DNA from 3 places in the Mesorhizobium sp. B2-8-1 genome. Region 3 is predicted to be linked to each of the others. Evidence: predicted binding sites of a transcription regulator. Region 3 holds the regulator's gene; each other region holds the start of a gene.
The links. The regulator LexA, encoded in region 3, represses DNA repair genes until DNA is damaged. The targets are predictions, from matches to a motif close to TGTTCNNNNTGTGTTCNG.
Positions count from the first base shown of each region.

Region 1: the regulator LexA is predicted to act here: its motif matches at 2,255-2,272, upstream of FJ428_RS23985 (helicase-related protein).
Region 2: the regulator LexA is predicted to act here: its motif matches at 1,672-1,689, upstream of FJ428_RS03440 (sel1 repeat family protein).

Region 1 covers NZ_VFTX01000010.1:205,032-209,091, reverse strand. The annotation lists gene FJ428_RS23995 (acetyl-CoA C-acetyltransferase) at 1-876, shown strand, start outside; gene phbB (acetoacetyl-CoA reductase) at 996-1,721, shown strand; gene FJ428_RS23985 (helicase-related protein) at 2,440-4,060, shown strand, end outside.
Region 2 covers NZ_VFTX01000001.1:720,241-724,300, reverse strand. The annotation lists gene FJ428_RS03445 (branched-chain amino acid ABC transporter substrate-binding protein) at 1-872, opposite strand, end outside; gene FJ428_RS03440 (sel1 repeat family protein) at 1,272-1,538, opposite strand; gene FJ428_RS03435 (DUF2147 domain-containing protein) at 1,984-2,325, shown strand; gene FJ428_RS30180 (hypothetical protein) at 2,533-2,691, shown strand; gene FJ428_RS03430 (hypothetical protein) at 2,745-2,939, shown strand; gene FJ428_RS03425 (AMP nucleosidase) at 3,041-4,060, shown strand, end outside.
Region 3 covers NZ_VFTX01000005.1:164,421-168,480, forward strand. The annotation lists gene FJ428_RS15310 (ComEC/Rec2 family competence protein) at 1-2,396, shown strand, start outside; gene lexA (transcriptional repressor LexA) at 2,390-3,133, opposite strand; gene FJ428_RS15320 (TetR/AcrR family transcriptional regulator C-terminal domain-containing protein) at 3,586-4,060, shown strand, end outside.

The DNA of each region.
Region 1 (4,060 bases), on a different contig from region 3:
CAGATCGCCACCGGCGATGCCAAGGTGGTTGTCGCCGGCGGCCAGGAATCGATGTCGATGTCGCCGCACGCCCAGCATCTGCGCGCTGGCGTCAAGATGGGCGACTACAAGATGATCGACACCATGATCAAGGATGGACTGTGGGATGCCTTTAATGGCTATCACATGGGCAACACGGCCGAGAACGTCGCCCGCCAGTTCCAGATCACCCGCGAGGACCAGGACCAGTTCGCGCTGGCCTCGCAGAACAAGGCCGAGGCCGCGCAGAAGGCCGGCCGGTTCAAGGACGAGATCGTCGCCTTCACCATCAAGGGCAAGAAGGGCGATACAATTGTCGACCAGGACGAATACATCCGCCATGGCGCGACGCTGGATGCCATGACCAAACTGAAGCCGGCCTTCGACAAGGACGGCACTGTGACCGCCGCCAATGCCTCCGGCATCAACGACGGCGCCGCCGGCGCGCTTTTGATGAGCGAAGCGGAAGCTGCCAGGCGGGGCATCACCCCGCTGGCGCGCATCGTCTCCTGGGCGACCGCGGGCGTTGACCCGGCGATCATGGGCACCGGTCCGATTCCCGCCTCGCGAAAAGCGCTGGAAAAGGCCGGCTGGTCGGTCGGCGATCTCGACCTGATCGAGGCCAACGAGGCTTTCGCCGCGCAGGCCTGCGCGGTCAACAAGGACATGGGCTGGGATCCCTCGATCGTCAACGTCAATGGCGGCGCCATCGCCATCGGTCATCCGATCGGCGCCTCTGGCGCGCGCATTTTCAACACGCTGGTCCACGAGATGCGCCGAAGAGGTGCCAAGAAGGGTCTCTCCACCCTGTGCATCGGCGGCGGCATGGGCGTCGCCATGTGTGTCGAAGCGCTCTAAAAGAGAAGTGAATGGGGAGTAGCGAATAGGGAAGAACGGCGTCGGCGCAATGGGATATCTGATCCCTACTCGTCATTCGCTACTCCCTGTTCACTCTCCCAACCAAAGGGAGGGAGCGCATGACCAAGGTTGCAATCGTCACGGGCGGATCGCGCGGCATCGGCGCGGCAATATCGATGGCGCTGAAGGAAGCCGGCTATTCGGTTGCCGCCAACTACGCCGGCAATGATGAGGCGGCGAGCAAGTTCACGGCCACAACCGGCATCAAGACCTACAAATGGTCGGTCGCCGACTACGACGCCTGCGCCGCCGGCATCAAGCAGGTCGAGGCCGATCTGGGCCCGGTCGCGGTGCTGGTCAACAATGCCGGCATCACGCGCGACGCAATGTTCCACAAGCTGACGCGTGAGCAGTGGAAGGAGGTCATCGACACCAATCTCTCCGGCGTTTTCAACATGACGCATCCGCTGTGGAGCGGCATGCGCGACCGCAAGTTCGGCCGCGTCATCACCATCTCCTCCATCAATGGCCAGAAGGGCCAGGCCGGCCAGGTCAACTACTCCGCGGCCAAGGCCGGCGACATCGGTTTCTCGAAGGCTCTGGCCCAGGAAGGAGCCCGCGCGGGCATCACCGTCAACATCATCTGCCCAGGCTATATCGCCACCGAAATGGTCCGGGCGATCGACGAGAAGGTGCTCAACGAACGCATCATCCCGCAAATCCCGGTCGGGCGCCTCGGCGAGCCGGAGGAGATCGCGCGCTGCGTCGTCTTCCTCGCCTCCGAGGACGCCGGCTTCATCACGGGATCGACCATCACCGCCAATGGCGGCCAGTACTTCGCCTGAGGTCTCGCCGGGCTGCCGGCTTCCCGGTGCCGATTGAAAGGGGGCTCGTTCGCCATCCGCTTCGGATGTCCGTGACGCCGTCCGATGACGGCTGTCGGTCTGCTGTTCCAATCCGGCACGCAAAGGTTAATGGCGGCAGCGGGTATTGTGCAAAACTACCTGGACAAGCTGTGCATTGTCGGTGGAAAACCTGTGCGCAACACTACATCTTGTCGTGAACAAACAGGGAAAATCCCGACATCGCCGATTCGTCGCCCTTTCGTTCCATGTTTGGCCGCAATGTTAACGAGAGCAGTCGCAATCGCCTGTCAAACTGTTAATTTCTATTAAGAAAGTTCAACAATTTCATAAGCTTGGATGAAGCAAGGCGGGCTGCCACACGGCTTTGCCAGCGAAAGTTAACGGCGGCTCTCGCCTAGCATGAAACGGGCCAATTCCGTGATTCAGCATGTGGTGAGAATCATCAGCCACAACTCCACATCTAGCCGTGAACAAAACATGAATCCGGGCGAGTCAGCGATTCGTCGCCGATTCGTTCCAGACTCGTTCCAACCCTTAATCAGCAGCCGAACCGAAGCTTGACGAAGGCGGCTTCGAGCCGCCAGCGGAACATTCCGCTTTCGCTTCGCGCCTGAAATCCCTATGTGTCGCCTGTCATACGCGCCACCCGAGGCGTGCTCCCGACAATGAGAGGCCAGAAAGCCTTATTTCCGAGCCGATGAACATCCATCCGAAACCCACCGAGCCGCTGATCCTATCGGGTCGCGACGTGACTGCCGTGCTTGGGCCGACCAACACAGGCAAGACCCATCTCGCCATCGAGCGCATGGTGGCGCATGAAAGCGGCATCATCGGCCTGCCGCTCAGGCTCTTGGCGCGAGAGGTCTATACCCGCGTCTGCGAAAAGGTCGGTGCCCACAAGGTGGCGCTCATCACCGGCGAGGAGAAGATCCAGCCGCCAGGCGCCAGATATTCGGTCTGTACCGTCGAAGCCATGCCGCGCGAGACCGATGCCGCCTTCGTCGCCATCGACGAGGTGCAGCTTGCCGGGGACCTCGAGCGCGGCCATATCTTCACCGACCGCATCCTGCATCTGCGCGGCCGCCAGGAGACGCTGCTGCTCGGCGCCGCCACCATGCACGGCATCTTGCAGCGCCTGTTGAAAGGCGTCTCGGTGGTGACGCGGCCGCGGCTGTCACATCTGGCCTATGCCGGTTCGAAGAAGCTGACCCGCTTGCCCCGGCGCACAGCGATCGTCGCCTTCTCCGCCGACGAGGTTTATGCCATCGCCGAACTGATCCGCCGCCAGCAGGGCGGTGCGGCCGTCGTGCTTGGCGCGCTCTCGCCCCGCACCCGCAACGCCCAGGTGGCGCTGTTTCAGTCGGGCGACGTCGACTATCTCGTCGCCACCGATGCCATCGGCATGGGCCTTAACCTCGATCTCGACCATGTCGCCTTCGCCCAGAACCGCAAGTTCGACGGCTATCAGTATCGCAACCTGACGGCGGCCGAACTTGGCCAGATCGCCGGGCGCGCCGGCCGGCACCTGCGCGACGGCACCTTTGGCGTCACCGGCCAGGTCGACCCGCTGGACGAGGAATTGGTCAAGAAGATCGAAAGCCACGACTTCGACCCCGTGAAGGTTCTGCAGTGGCGCACAGCGCGTTTCAATTTCGCCAGCCTCGACGCGCTGAAGCGCTCGATCGAGACCAATGCCCCGGTGGAGGGCCTGACCCGTGCGCTGCCGGCAGTCGATGCGCAGGCGCTTGAGCACCTGTCGCGTGACGAGGACATCAGGGCGCTCGCCACCGACGCAAGGCGCGTCGTGCTGCTGTGGGAGGCCTGCGCGCTCCCCGACTACCGCAAGATAGCGCCGGCCCAGCACGCCGACCTCATTGCGTCGATCTACATGGACCTCGCCAGGCATGGCCATGTCGACGAGAATTACATGGCCGAGCAGGTGCGCCGCGCCGACACCACCGAGGGCGACATCGATACGCTGTCGCATCGCATCGCCCAGATCCGCACCTGGACATTCGTGTCGAACCGGCCCGGCTGGCTGGCCGATCAGGCACACTGGCAGGAAAAGACGCGCGAAATCGAAGACAGATTGTCGGATGCGCTGCATGAGCGGTTGACGAAACGCTTCGTAGACCGCAGGACTTCCGTCCTCATGCGGCGCCTTAGAGAAAATACCATGCCTGAAGCCGAAATAAGCCCAACCGGAACCGTCCTCGTCGAAGGCCACCATGTCGGCGAGTTGCAGGGGTTCCGTTTCACCGCCGATCAGAGCGCTGGCGGCGAAGACGCCAAGGCCGTGCGCGCGGCCGCCCAGAAGG
Region 2 (4,060 bases), on a different contig from region 3:
TTCTCGACGGCTGCCTTGGCTTCCGGCTTTGCCTGAGGATCCGACGGGAAGACGAACATGGTCCCTTCGCCGGCCGGGCCGGCAACCTGCCAGAATTCCGGCGAGGCTATCGAATCCGGCATGATCAGCTGGAACTTGATGCCCTGTTCCGCCGACTGGCGCAGGATCAGGCCAGCCTCCGGGTGGTAACCGCCGAAATAGACAACGTCGGCCTTGAGGTCCTTGAGCTTGGTGACGAGCGCCGAATAGTCCTTTTCGCCGGCATTGATGCCTTCATAGTCCACTTCCTTCAGGCCGCCGGCATTCATCGTGGCCTTGACCGCATCGGCAACGCCCTGACCGTAGGCACTCTTGTCATGCAGGATGACGACGTTCTTGCCGGCATACTTCTTCGCGATCCAGGGGCCGATGAAGGCACCCTGCGCATCGTCACGCGTATAGAGGCGCATGATCGTCGGCCAGCCGGCCTTCGCTGCGGCGTCGGTCAGCACCGGGTTCGAGGAGGCCGGGCTCATCATCAGGGCACCGGCTTCGGCATAGACGGCGGAAGCCGGAATGCTCGAACCCGAGCAAGCGTGGCCGTCGATGAACTTGACGCCATTGGCGACGATACGGTTGGCGACCGAAACCGCCTGCTTCGGGTCGCACTGGTCATCCTCGATATCGAGCTTGATCTGGCGACCGTCGACACCGCCGGCGGCATTGATCGCGTCGGCGGCAGCCTGCGCGCCCTGCTTGAACTGATCGCCAATGGTGGCGAGCTGTCCGGTCATCGGACCGACCACCGAAAAGGTGATGTCGTCGGCATAGGCGACCGGCGCGCTCATCATCAGGCCGAAGATGGCCGCGTTCAAAATACTTAATTTTTTCATTGCGGTATGACTCCTCCACTCACGCGCGGCCGCCCCGGCCACGCTTCTTCCAGAGAGGCCGGACAATTTCATCCTTCGTGTGGCCTGTCTAGGCGCATTGGCGGCGCTCGATTAGGCCTGCGGAGCATCTCTGGAGCAAAAAGGCAAAAGCCGCGCCGGCCTTGTTCCGGCCGGTCGCGGCTTTGCCTGTCGAGCTGTTTCTCAAGCGCCCCCGCACTCGAACCCAACTCGCCTTCCCTGTCTTCCTGCTGGCCCTGATCTTTCCGAAAACCGGATCATGGCCGCCGCGCCGCTGGCCCTGTCGGGCGTGCCGCGTTCTTGGTTTTGTCGCGTGGCCGTCTTACCGCGGCCTTGTCCTTGCCTGGCGGACCAGAAGGCCGCCCTGCCTTATCTCTAAATTCAGTGCATCGTCATCCATTCGCGGGCTTCGCGCAGCGCCTTGGCGATCTCGACCTTCGACATCGCAGCCGACAGTTCCGAACGCAATTCCGCAGCGCGGGCCGAACCCTTGATCGCGGCGATGTTGAACCATTTGTGGGCGGCGACGACATCGGTCTCGCAATCGCGGCCCGTCGCATACATCATCCCCAGTTCGAAAAGAATGTCGGCCTGGGCAGTTGCCCCCATGGCGCCGAAGCCTGCTTCAAGCATTTCAAAACGTGCCATTTTCAATCCTCTCTTCCGGCCCTGTCTGGCTCCCGAGAGCTGCCTCCGTTTGTCTGCCCGGGCTGCTCTTTCGATGCTTTCGAGAATGCCGCGCAGGCTTGAATCCGTCGTTAAATGGCGTGCTTAATTTGAGGAAAACAAAGCTAAAACAATAGGTAAACGTGGAAATTCGTTAAGGATACAAAGCCAGCGATTCAGCCGGATAGCGCCAAATTTGACGAAAATTTTCGCGAGCGGAATCAACACTCCGCTAACCACGCGAAACAAACGCCGCGCATGCATACATTCATTTCCCTGCCGACATTGCTTCCGTCGGCGCTTCTGAATTGCCAAAGCTTCCGCTGCGGCACCGCTTTTGTTTTGCGGGGAGCTGGATTAGCTTACGTTTGCGTAAGCGGCAGACCGGCGAGGCGGAGCCTCCTGCCGGGTATCCAAGGGAGGAAAGATGTTTCGAAAAGCAAGCCTGGCCCTGGCGGCCACTTTGATCCTGACCGGTGTGGCCTGGGCCGATCCGATCGAGGGAAACTGGAAGACGCAGGCCGGCGATACCGCGGCCATCGGGGGCTCGGGTTCATTTTCCATCACGCTGAAGTCCGGCAAATATGCCGGCAAGACCATCGGTTCGCTCAAGGCGTCCGGCGACAACAAATACGCCGGCAGCATAACCGACCCGGCAAACGACAAGACCTACTCCGGCAAGGCGACACTGTCGGGCACCTCGCTGAAAATGAGCGGCTGCGTGCTCGGCGGGCTGATCTGCAAGAGCCAGACCTGGCACAAGCTCTGATCGACCCCATCCTTGCGACATGAAAACGGGGCCGGCAGGCCCCGTTTTCATTTCATGATCCTGGCATGCTGTGCCGGCGGCCATGCTCCTTATAGCCAGCCCCGCCTCAAAACCCATCAACCAATTTGAACGGCAGATGAACGTCGGCATCAGAGCCGGTTCAGTCGTGCCCGGGCATTCTCCTGCGTGTTGAAGGAGACACGACCAATGCTCGCCCGCCGCTTCACCATCGTCTGCCTGCTGGTGAGCCTGTTTGGAATGTTCTTCGCCATCCTCGTCGCCGAAGCGGGCCGTCCGGCCCGTTCCTGGAACGAGGCCAGTTCCAGAACCTGCCGCCTCGCCTGCCCGGCCACCCTTCGCCCCTGAGACAGAAACCAAAGACCTGACCAAACCAAGACCTCGAAAGAAAAGCAAAGACCATGAACCGCATCGCCGCCAACCTCTTCAAAACCGTTCGGCTTCTGCCGCGGGCGGCGCTCATCCTGGCGTTTCTTGCCGCGCCGGTCCTGGCCGTACCGATGATGCGTGCCGATGCCGGTTCCACGATCGACGCGCCAGCACTGAAGAAGTCGGGCGTCGGTTTCGTGCTGCTGGTCAGCCTGCAGCGCGGATAAATTGCGCCTTCGATCGGGACACCCCTCCCAACCGCCTTTCCAAATCTCTATATTGAGCCATGGAAAAGCGAATCTATCCCCAAGCCATCGAATCTGTCGTCATGCCCGAGCCTTTTGGCCGGCAAAGCTTCGACACCGCAGAAAAGGCCGTCGCGGCGTTGCAAGCCCTTTATGACCGCAACACCAAGTTCCTGCGCGACTCCTTCGCGGCGCTTGCTGCCGGCGGCGACAGCAGCAAGCGCTACCGCGCCTTCTACCCGGAGATCGGCGTCACGACCAACTCGTTCACCCAGATCGATTCGCGCCAAGCCTATGGCCACATGCCGACGCCGGGGCATTTTTCCACCACCATCACCCAGCCGAGCCTGTTCGAAAGCTATCTGGTCGAGCAATTGCGTCTGATCATGCGCAACCACGGGGTCGCGGTCACGGTCTCGGAATCGACAACGCCGATCCCGCTGCATTTCGCCTTTCTCGAAGGCACCCATGTCGACGGAACCGCGGCCGAGCGTATCCAGCGGCCTATCCGAGACCTGTTCGACGTGCCAGATCTCGACGGTACAGACGACCAGATCGCCAACGGCACGTTCGAAGTGGCGTTCGGAGAACCAAGGCCGCTGGCGCCCTTCACCGCGCAGCGGATCGACTATTCGCTCCACCGCCTGTCGCACTATACCGCGACCACGCCGCAGCATTTCCAGAATTTCGTGCTGTTCACCAACTATCAGTTCTATATCGACGAGTTCGTGGCGCGCGCCCGTGACCTGATGGAGGATGGCGGCGGCGGATATGCCGAATTCATCGAACCGGGCAACGTGGTCACCAAAGCCGGGCAGAGCGCCCCGAGCGAAGGGGTGGCGCCGCAGCGCCTGCCGCAGATGCCGGCCTACCACTTGAAGAAGCCGAACCATGGCGGGATCACCATGGTCAATATCGGTGTCGGACCCTCCAACGCCAAGACGATCACCGATCATATCGCTGTGCTAAGGCCTCATGCTTGGGTGATGCTCGGCCACTGCGCGGGCCTGCGCAATACGCAGGCGCTGGGCGATTATGTGCTGGCGCATGCCTATGTGCGCGAGGATCACGTGCTGGACGACGACCTGCCAGTCTGGGTGCCG
Region 3 (4,060 bases):
GGGAACGCTCCCTTTTTGCCATGCCCGCGCCCGCCTCATTGCCGCTGGCGTTGCCGCCCCTACAGCAGCCGGGCAAGTCGCCGCCGGCGGATGTTTCCACGCCGCCCGGCATTCCCGCAGCCGGCGCGGCTGTGCGTCTGCGCCGTGAGTTCGGCCGTGCTTCATGGCCTCGTCTGCGCAACGGCGTGGCCAGAGCGTCCGAGCTCGAACTCGATCGGGGCATAGCCTTCCTGCTCGTGCCGGTGTTCCTGGCGTGCGGATCGATTGCGTATTTTTCGCTGGCGGCGGAGCCGGGCTTTGCCAAGCCTGTCGCGGTCGCGATCCTGATGTCGCTGTGCGCGCTCGTTTCACGCTCATGGCCGAAAACGCATCTGTGCTTCATGGCGGCGCTGTTGTGCGCGCTCGGCATGCTCGCCGGCAAAGTCGAGACGTGGCGAGCGGGAACGCGGATGCTGGGCTCGGAAATCTCCACGCAAATCACCGGCCGCGTCGTTTCGGTCGACCAGATGGAGACCGGGCGCATCCGGCTGACCATCGATGTGACATCGACCGCGCGGCCGAAACTACGCTACGCGCCCGAGCGCGTTCGCCTTTCGGCGCGCAAGGTGCCGGCTGAAGTGACGGCCGGCTCCCTCGTGACCGGCTATGCCAGGCTGTTGCCGCCGACCGGGCCGGTGCGGCCGGACAGCTACGACTTTTCCTTCGACAGCTACTTCGCCGGCATAGGCGCCAGCGGCTTCTTTCTCGGCAACCCCAAAATCGTCTCAGCCGATGACAGGCCGTTGTGGGCCGCCCTCTCAGCCGCCATCGAGAGTGCTCGCGAAAGCATTGCCGACCATATCAGGGGCAGCATCGGCGGCGCCGAGGGCGAGATCGCCGCGGCGCTGATCGTGGGTGTTCGCGCCGGGATTCCCGACGAGATCAATGAAGCGATGCGACGCACCGGCATCTACCACATCATCTCAATTTCCGGGCTGCACATGGCGCTGGTCGCCGGCACCGTCATGGGTCTGCTGCGTGGCGGCTTCGCGCTGTTTCCGAACTTTTCCTCCCGTCGGCCGGTCAAGAAATACGCGGCCGCGGCGGCACTTTTCTCGATCGCCGCCTACCTCGTCATTTCGGGCGTCGTTGTCGCCGCCGAACGCAGCTTCATCATGCTGGCGGTGATGCTGATCGCCGTTCTGTTCGATCGGGCGGCACTCACCATGCGCAATCTGGCTATTTCGGCGATCGCCGTCATCGTGGTGTCGCCGCACGAGGTGGTAGGGCCGAGCTTCCAGATGTCGTTCGCCGCCACCGCGGCCCTGGTCGGCGCCTATGCCGGCTGGTCGGATCGCAAAGCCGACAAAGCGCGGACCCCGCCGCCGCAACGGACCTTGCCTGGCCTGCTGACGCGAAAATTGCTGCTGGCGACAGGTGGGCTGGCGATGACCTCGATTATCGCGGGAAGCGCCACGGCGCTTTTCGCCATCTGGCATTTCCAGCGCGTGTCGCCGCTCAGCCTGTTCGCCAATCTTGCCGTCATGCCGATCGTTTCTGTCGTGATGTTCCTTGCGGTTGCCAGCGCGCTGCTGATGCCGTTCGGGTTCGATGGACCATCCCTTTATCTGATGGGCAAGGGACTGGCCGCGATGATCGCCATATCAGGATGGATCTCGCAACGCTCGCCGGTCGACGCGGTCGGGTTGATTTCGCAGCAATCCGTCCTTCTGGTGGCGATCGCCCTGGTCATCGCGACGATGGCCACGACATGGCTGCGGCTGGCGGCACTTCCCTTCGCGCTCGCCGGCCTGTTGACCGTCTCGGACACGCGCACGCCGGACGTGCTGATTTCGGAGGATGCCCGCCTGGTGGCGTTGCCGATCGGCGGCGGCGAGCTCGCGATCAACCGGGCGCGCCCGAACGAATTCACCGTCGATAATTGGAAACGCGCGCTGAAGTCCGAAACCATCGCTGCGCCGGAACTGTTCGACAGCGGAGACCGACAGTTCGACATCTTCGATCCCGCGCAACTTCCGGCGGGAGCGCCTTTCTATTGCTTCACGGGCCTGTGCATGGCCCGGCATACCTCGGGGGCGATCATCGCGCAGGTGGAGGATCGCAAGGACGCCTGGAGGGCCTGCTCCTATGCGGATCTGATCGTCATCAACGACCCCGCGGGCTACGATCCCTGCCACAATCCGCTGGTTCTCGTCATCACCAAGCGGCAGCTCGCTCGTAAGGGAAGTGCCGCCGTCTTCTTCGACCAGCAATCGGCGACGGCACCGGCACGGGTCAGCTTTGCCGTCGACAGGCCATATCGGCCTTGGCACGAACAGCGGAAATTCTCACGCGAGGCAAGGGGACTGCCGCCTTACCGTAAACCCGAAAAGCCCACCGCCGACCCCGCTCAGTAGCGCCTGATCAGGCCGACCAGCTTGCCTTGCACCTTGACCCTGTCCGGTCCGAAAATACGTGTTTCATAGGCCGGATTGGCAGCCTCGAGCGCAATCGAAGCACCCTTTCGGCGGAAGCGCTTCAGCGTTGCTTCCTCCTCGTCCACCAGGGCCACGATGATCTCGCCGGGACTTGCGGTGTCGGCATTGCGGATGATGACCGTGTCGCCGTCGAAAATGCCGGCCTCGATCATCGAATCGCCCTTGACCTCCAGCGCATAGTGTTCGCCGCCCATGATCATGTCAGGCGGCACTGAAATGGAATGCGTCTGATGCTGGATGGCGTCGATCGGCACACCCGCTGCGATGCGACCCATGACCGGGATCGACACCGCTGAAACCGCATCGTCGTCATTGCCGGCAGCGGGCAGACGCGAAGACGTCGCCGGCTTGATCTGCCGGCTAGGGCTGCTGCCCTGTCCGAGGCTGCCCTGGATGACGCTCGGGGAGAACTTCTTTGCCGCGTTAAGACCCGGCGCGATCGAGTCCGGCAGGCGCAGCACCTCCAGCGCGCGCGCCCGGTTGGGCAGGCGGCGAATGAAGCCGCGCTCCTCCAACGCCGTGATCAGCCGATGAATTCCCGACTTGGAGGCGAGGTCCAGCGCTTCCTTCATCTCGTCGAAGGACGGCGGAATGCCGCTTTCCTTCAGCCGTTCATGGATGAACATCAAGAGTTCATGTTGCTTGCGCGTGAGCATGGCGGCCCCCAAAGGCATTGCACGAAGGGTCTGGAACCAGAATCAGAAAACAAACCCAGAACAAACACTATCTGTTCCAGTTGTGTTCCGCAACCATTTAAAGTTTAATGAATTTGTTAAGGCGACGGAAACGAAATGCCCTCCCGCAGCCAGCATCCTGCCAGCGCGGTCCGTCGTCAATGCGCTCCCGGGCCCTTTGAAACTATTTTGGTTAATGGCCTGTGGCCCGACCGGTCTCCACTCTTGGCACAAGCCTGCAAGCTGGGTGACCGGCAGGTGCGGGGTGCGTTTGGGCGGATTAGAAACCCCTGCGGCTCGTGAACGAAACGAAACCAAAATGCCAACTTCCGCCGGAAAACGGCCAGACACCACCACTGGTCGCGACGGGCTGCGTTCGTTCGTTCGCTTGACGAAACCGTATAATAATGTACGGTTTTCGAAGAGGAACACCAATGACCACGCCGAAGCAGGCCGCGCGACGCGAACGGATAGAGGAGGCCGCCTATGCGGTGCTCCGGGAAGCCGGCTACAAGAGCGCCTCCCTGCTTGCTATCGCCAAGCGGGCATCGGCCTCGAACGAAACCCTCTACAACTGGTACGGCAACAAGCAGACCCTGTTTCGATCCTTGATCGAAGCCAATGCGGGAGAGGCAAGGAAGCTGCTGGAGGACGCCCTTCACCAGGCGCGCGATCCGCTCGAAACCCTGAACTTGCTCGGGCCAGTCCTGCTGACCCTCGTGACGGGCGACAAGGCGGTGGCGCTCAATCGCGCCGCGGCCGGCGACGTCAACGATACAGGCACGCTTGGCCAATCGATCGCGCAATTCGGCCGCAATACCATAATGCCGCTTGTTGGCGACCTGCTTCGAACCGCAAGTCGGGCCGGCCCGATCGCCTGTGACGATCCTGCCGAAGCCGCCGACATCT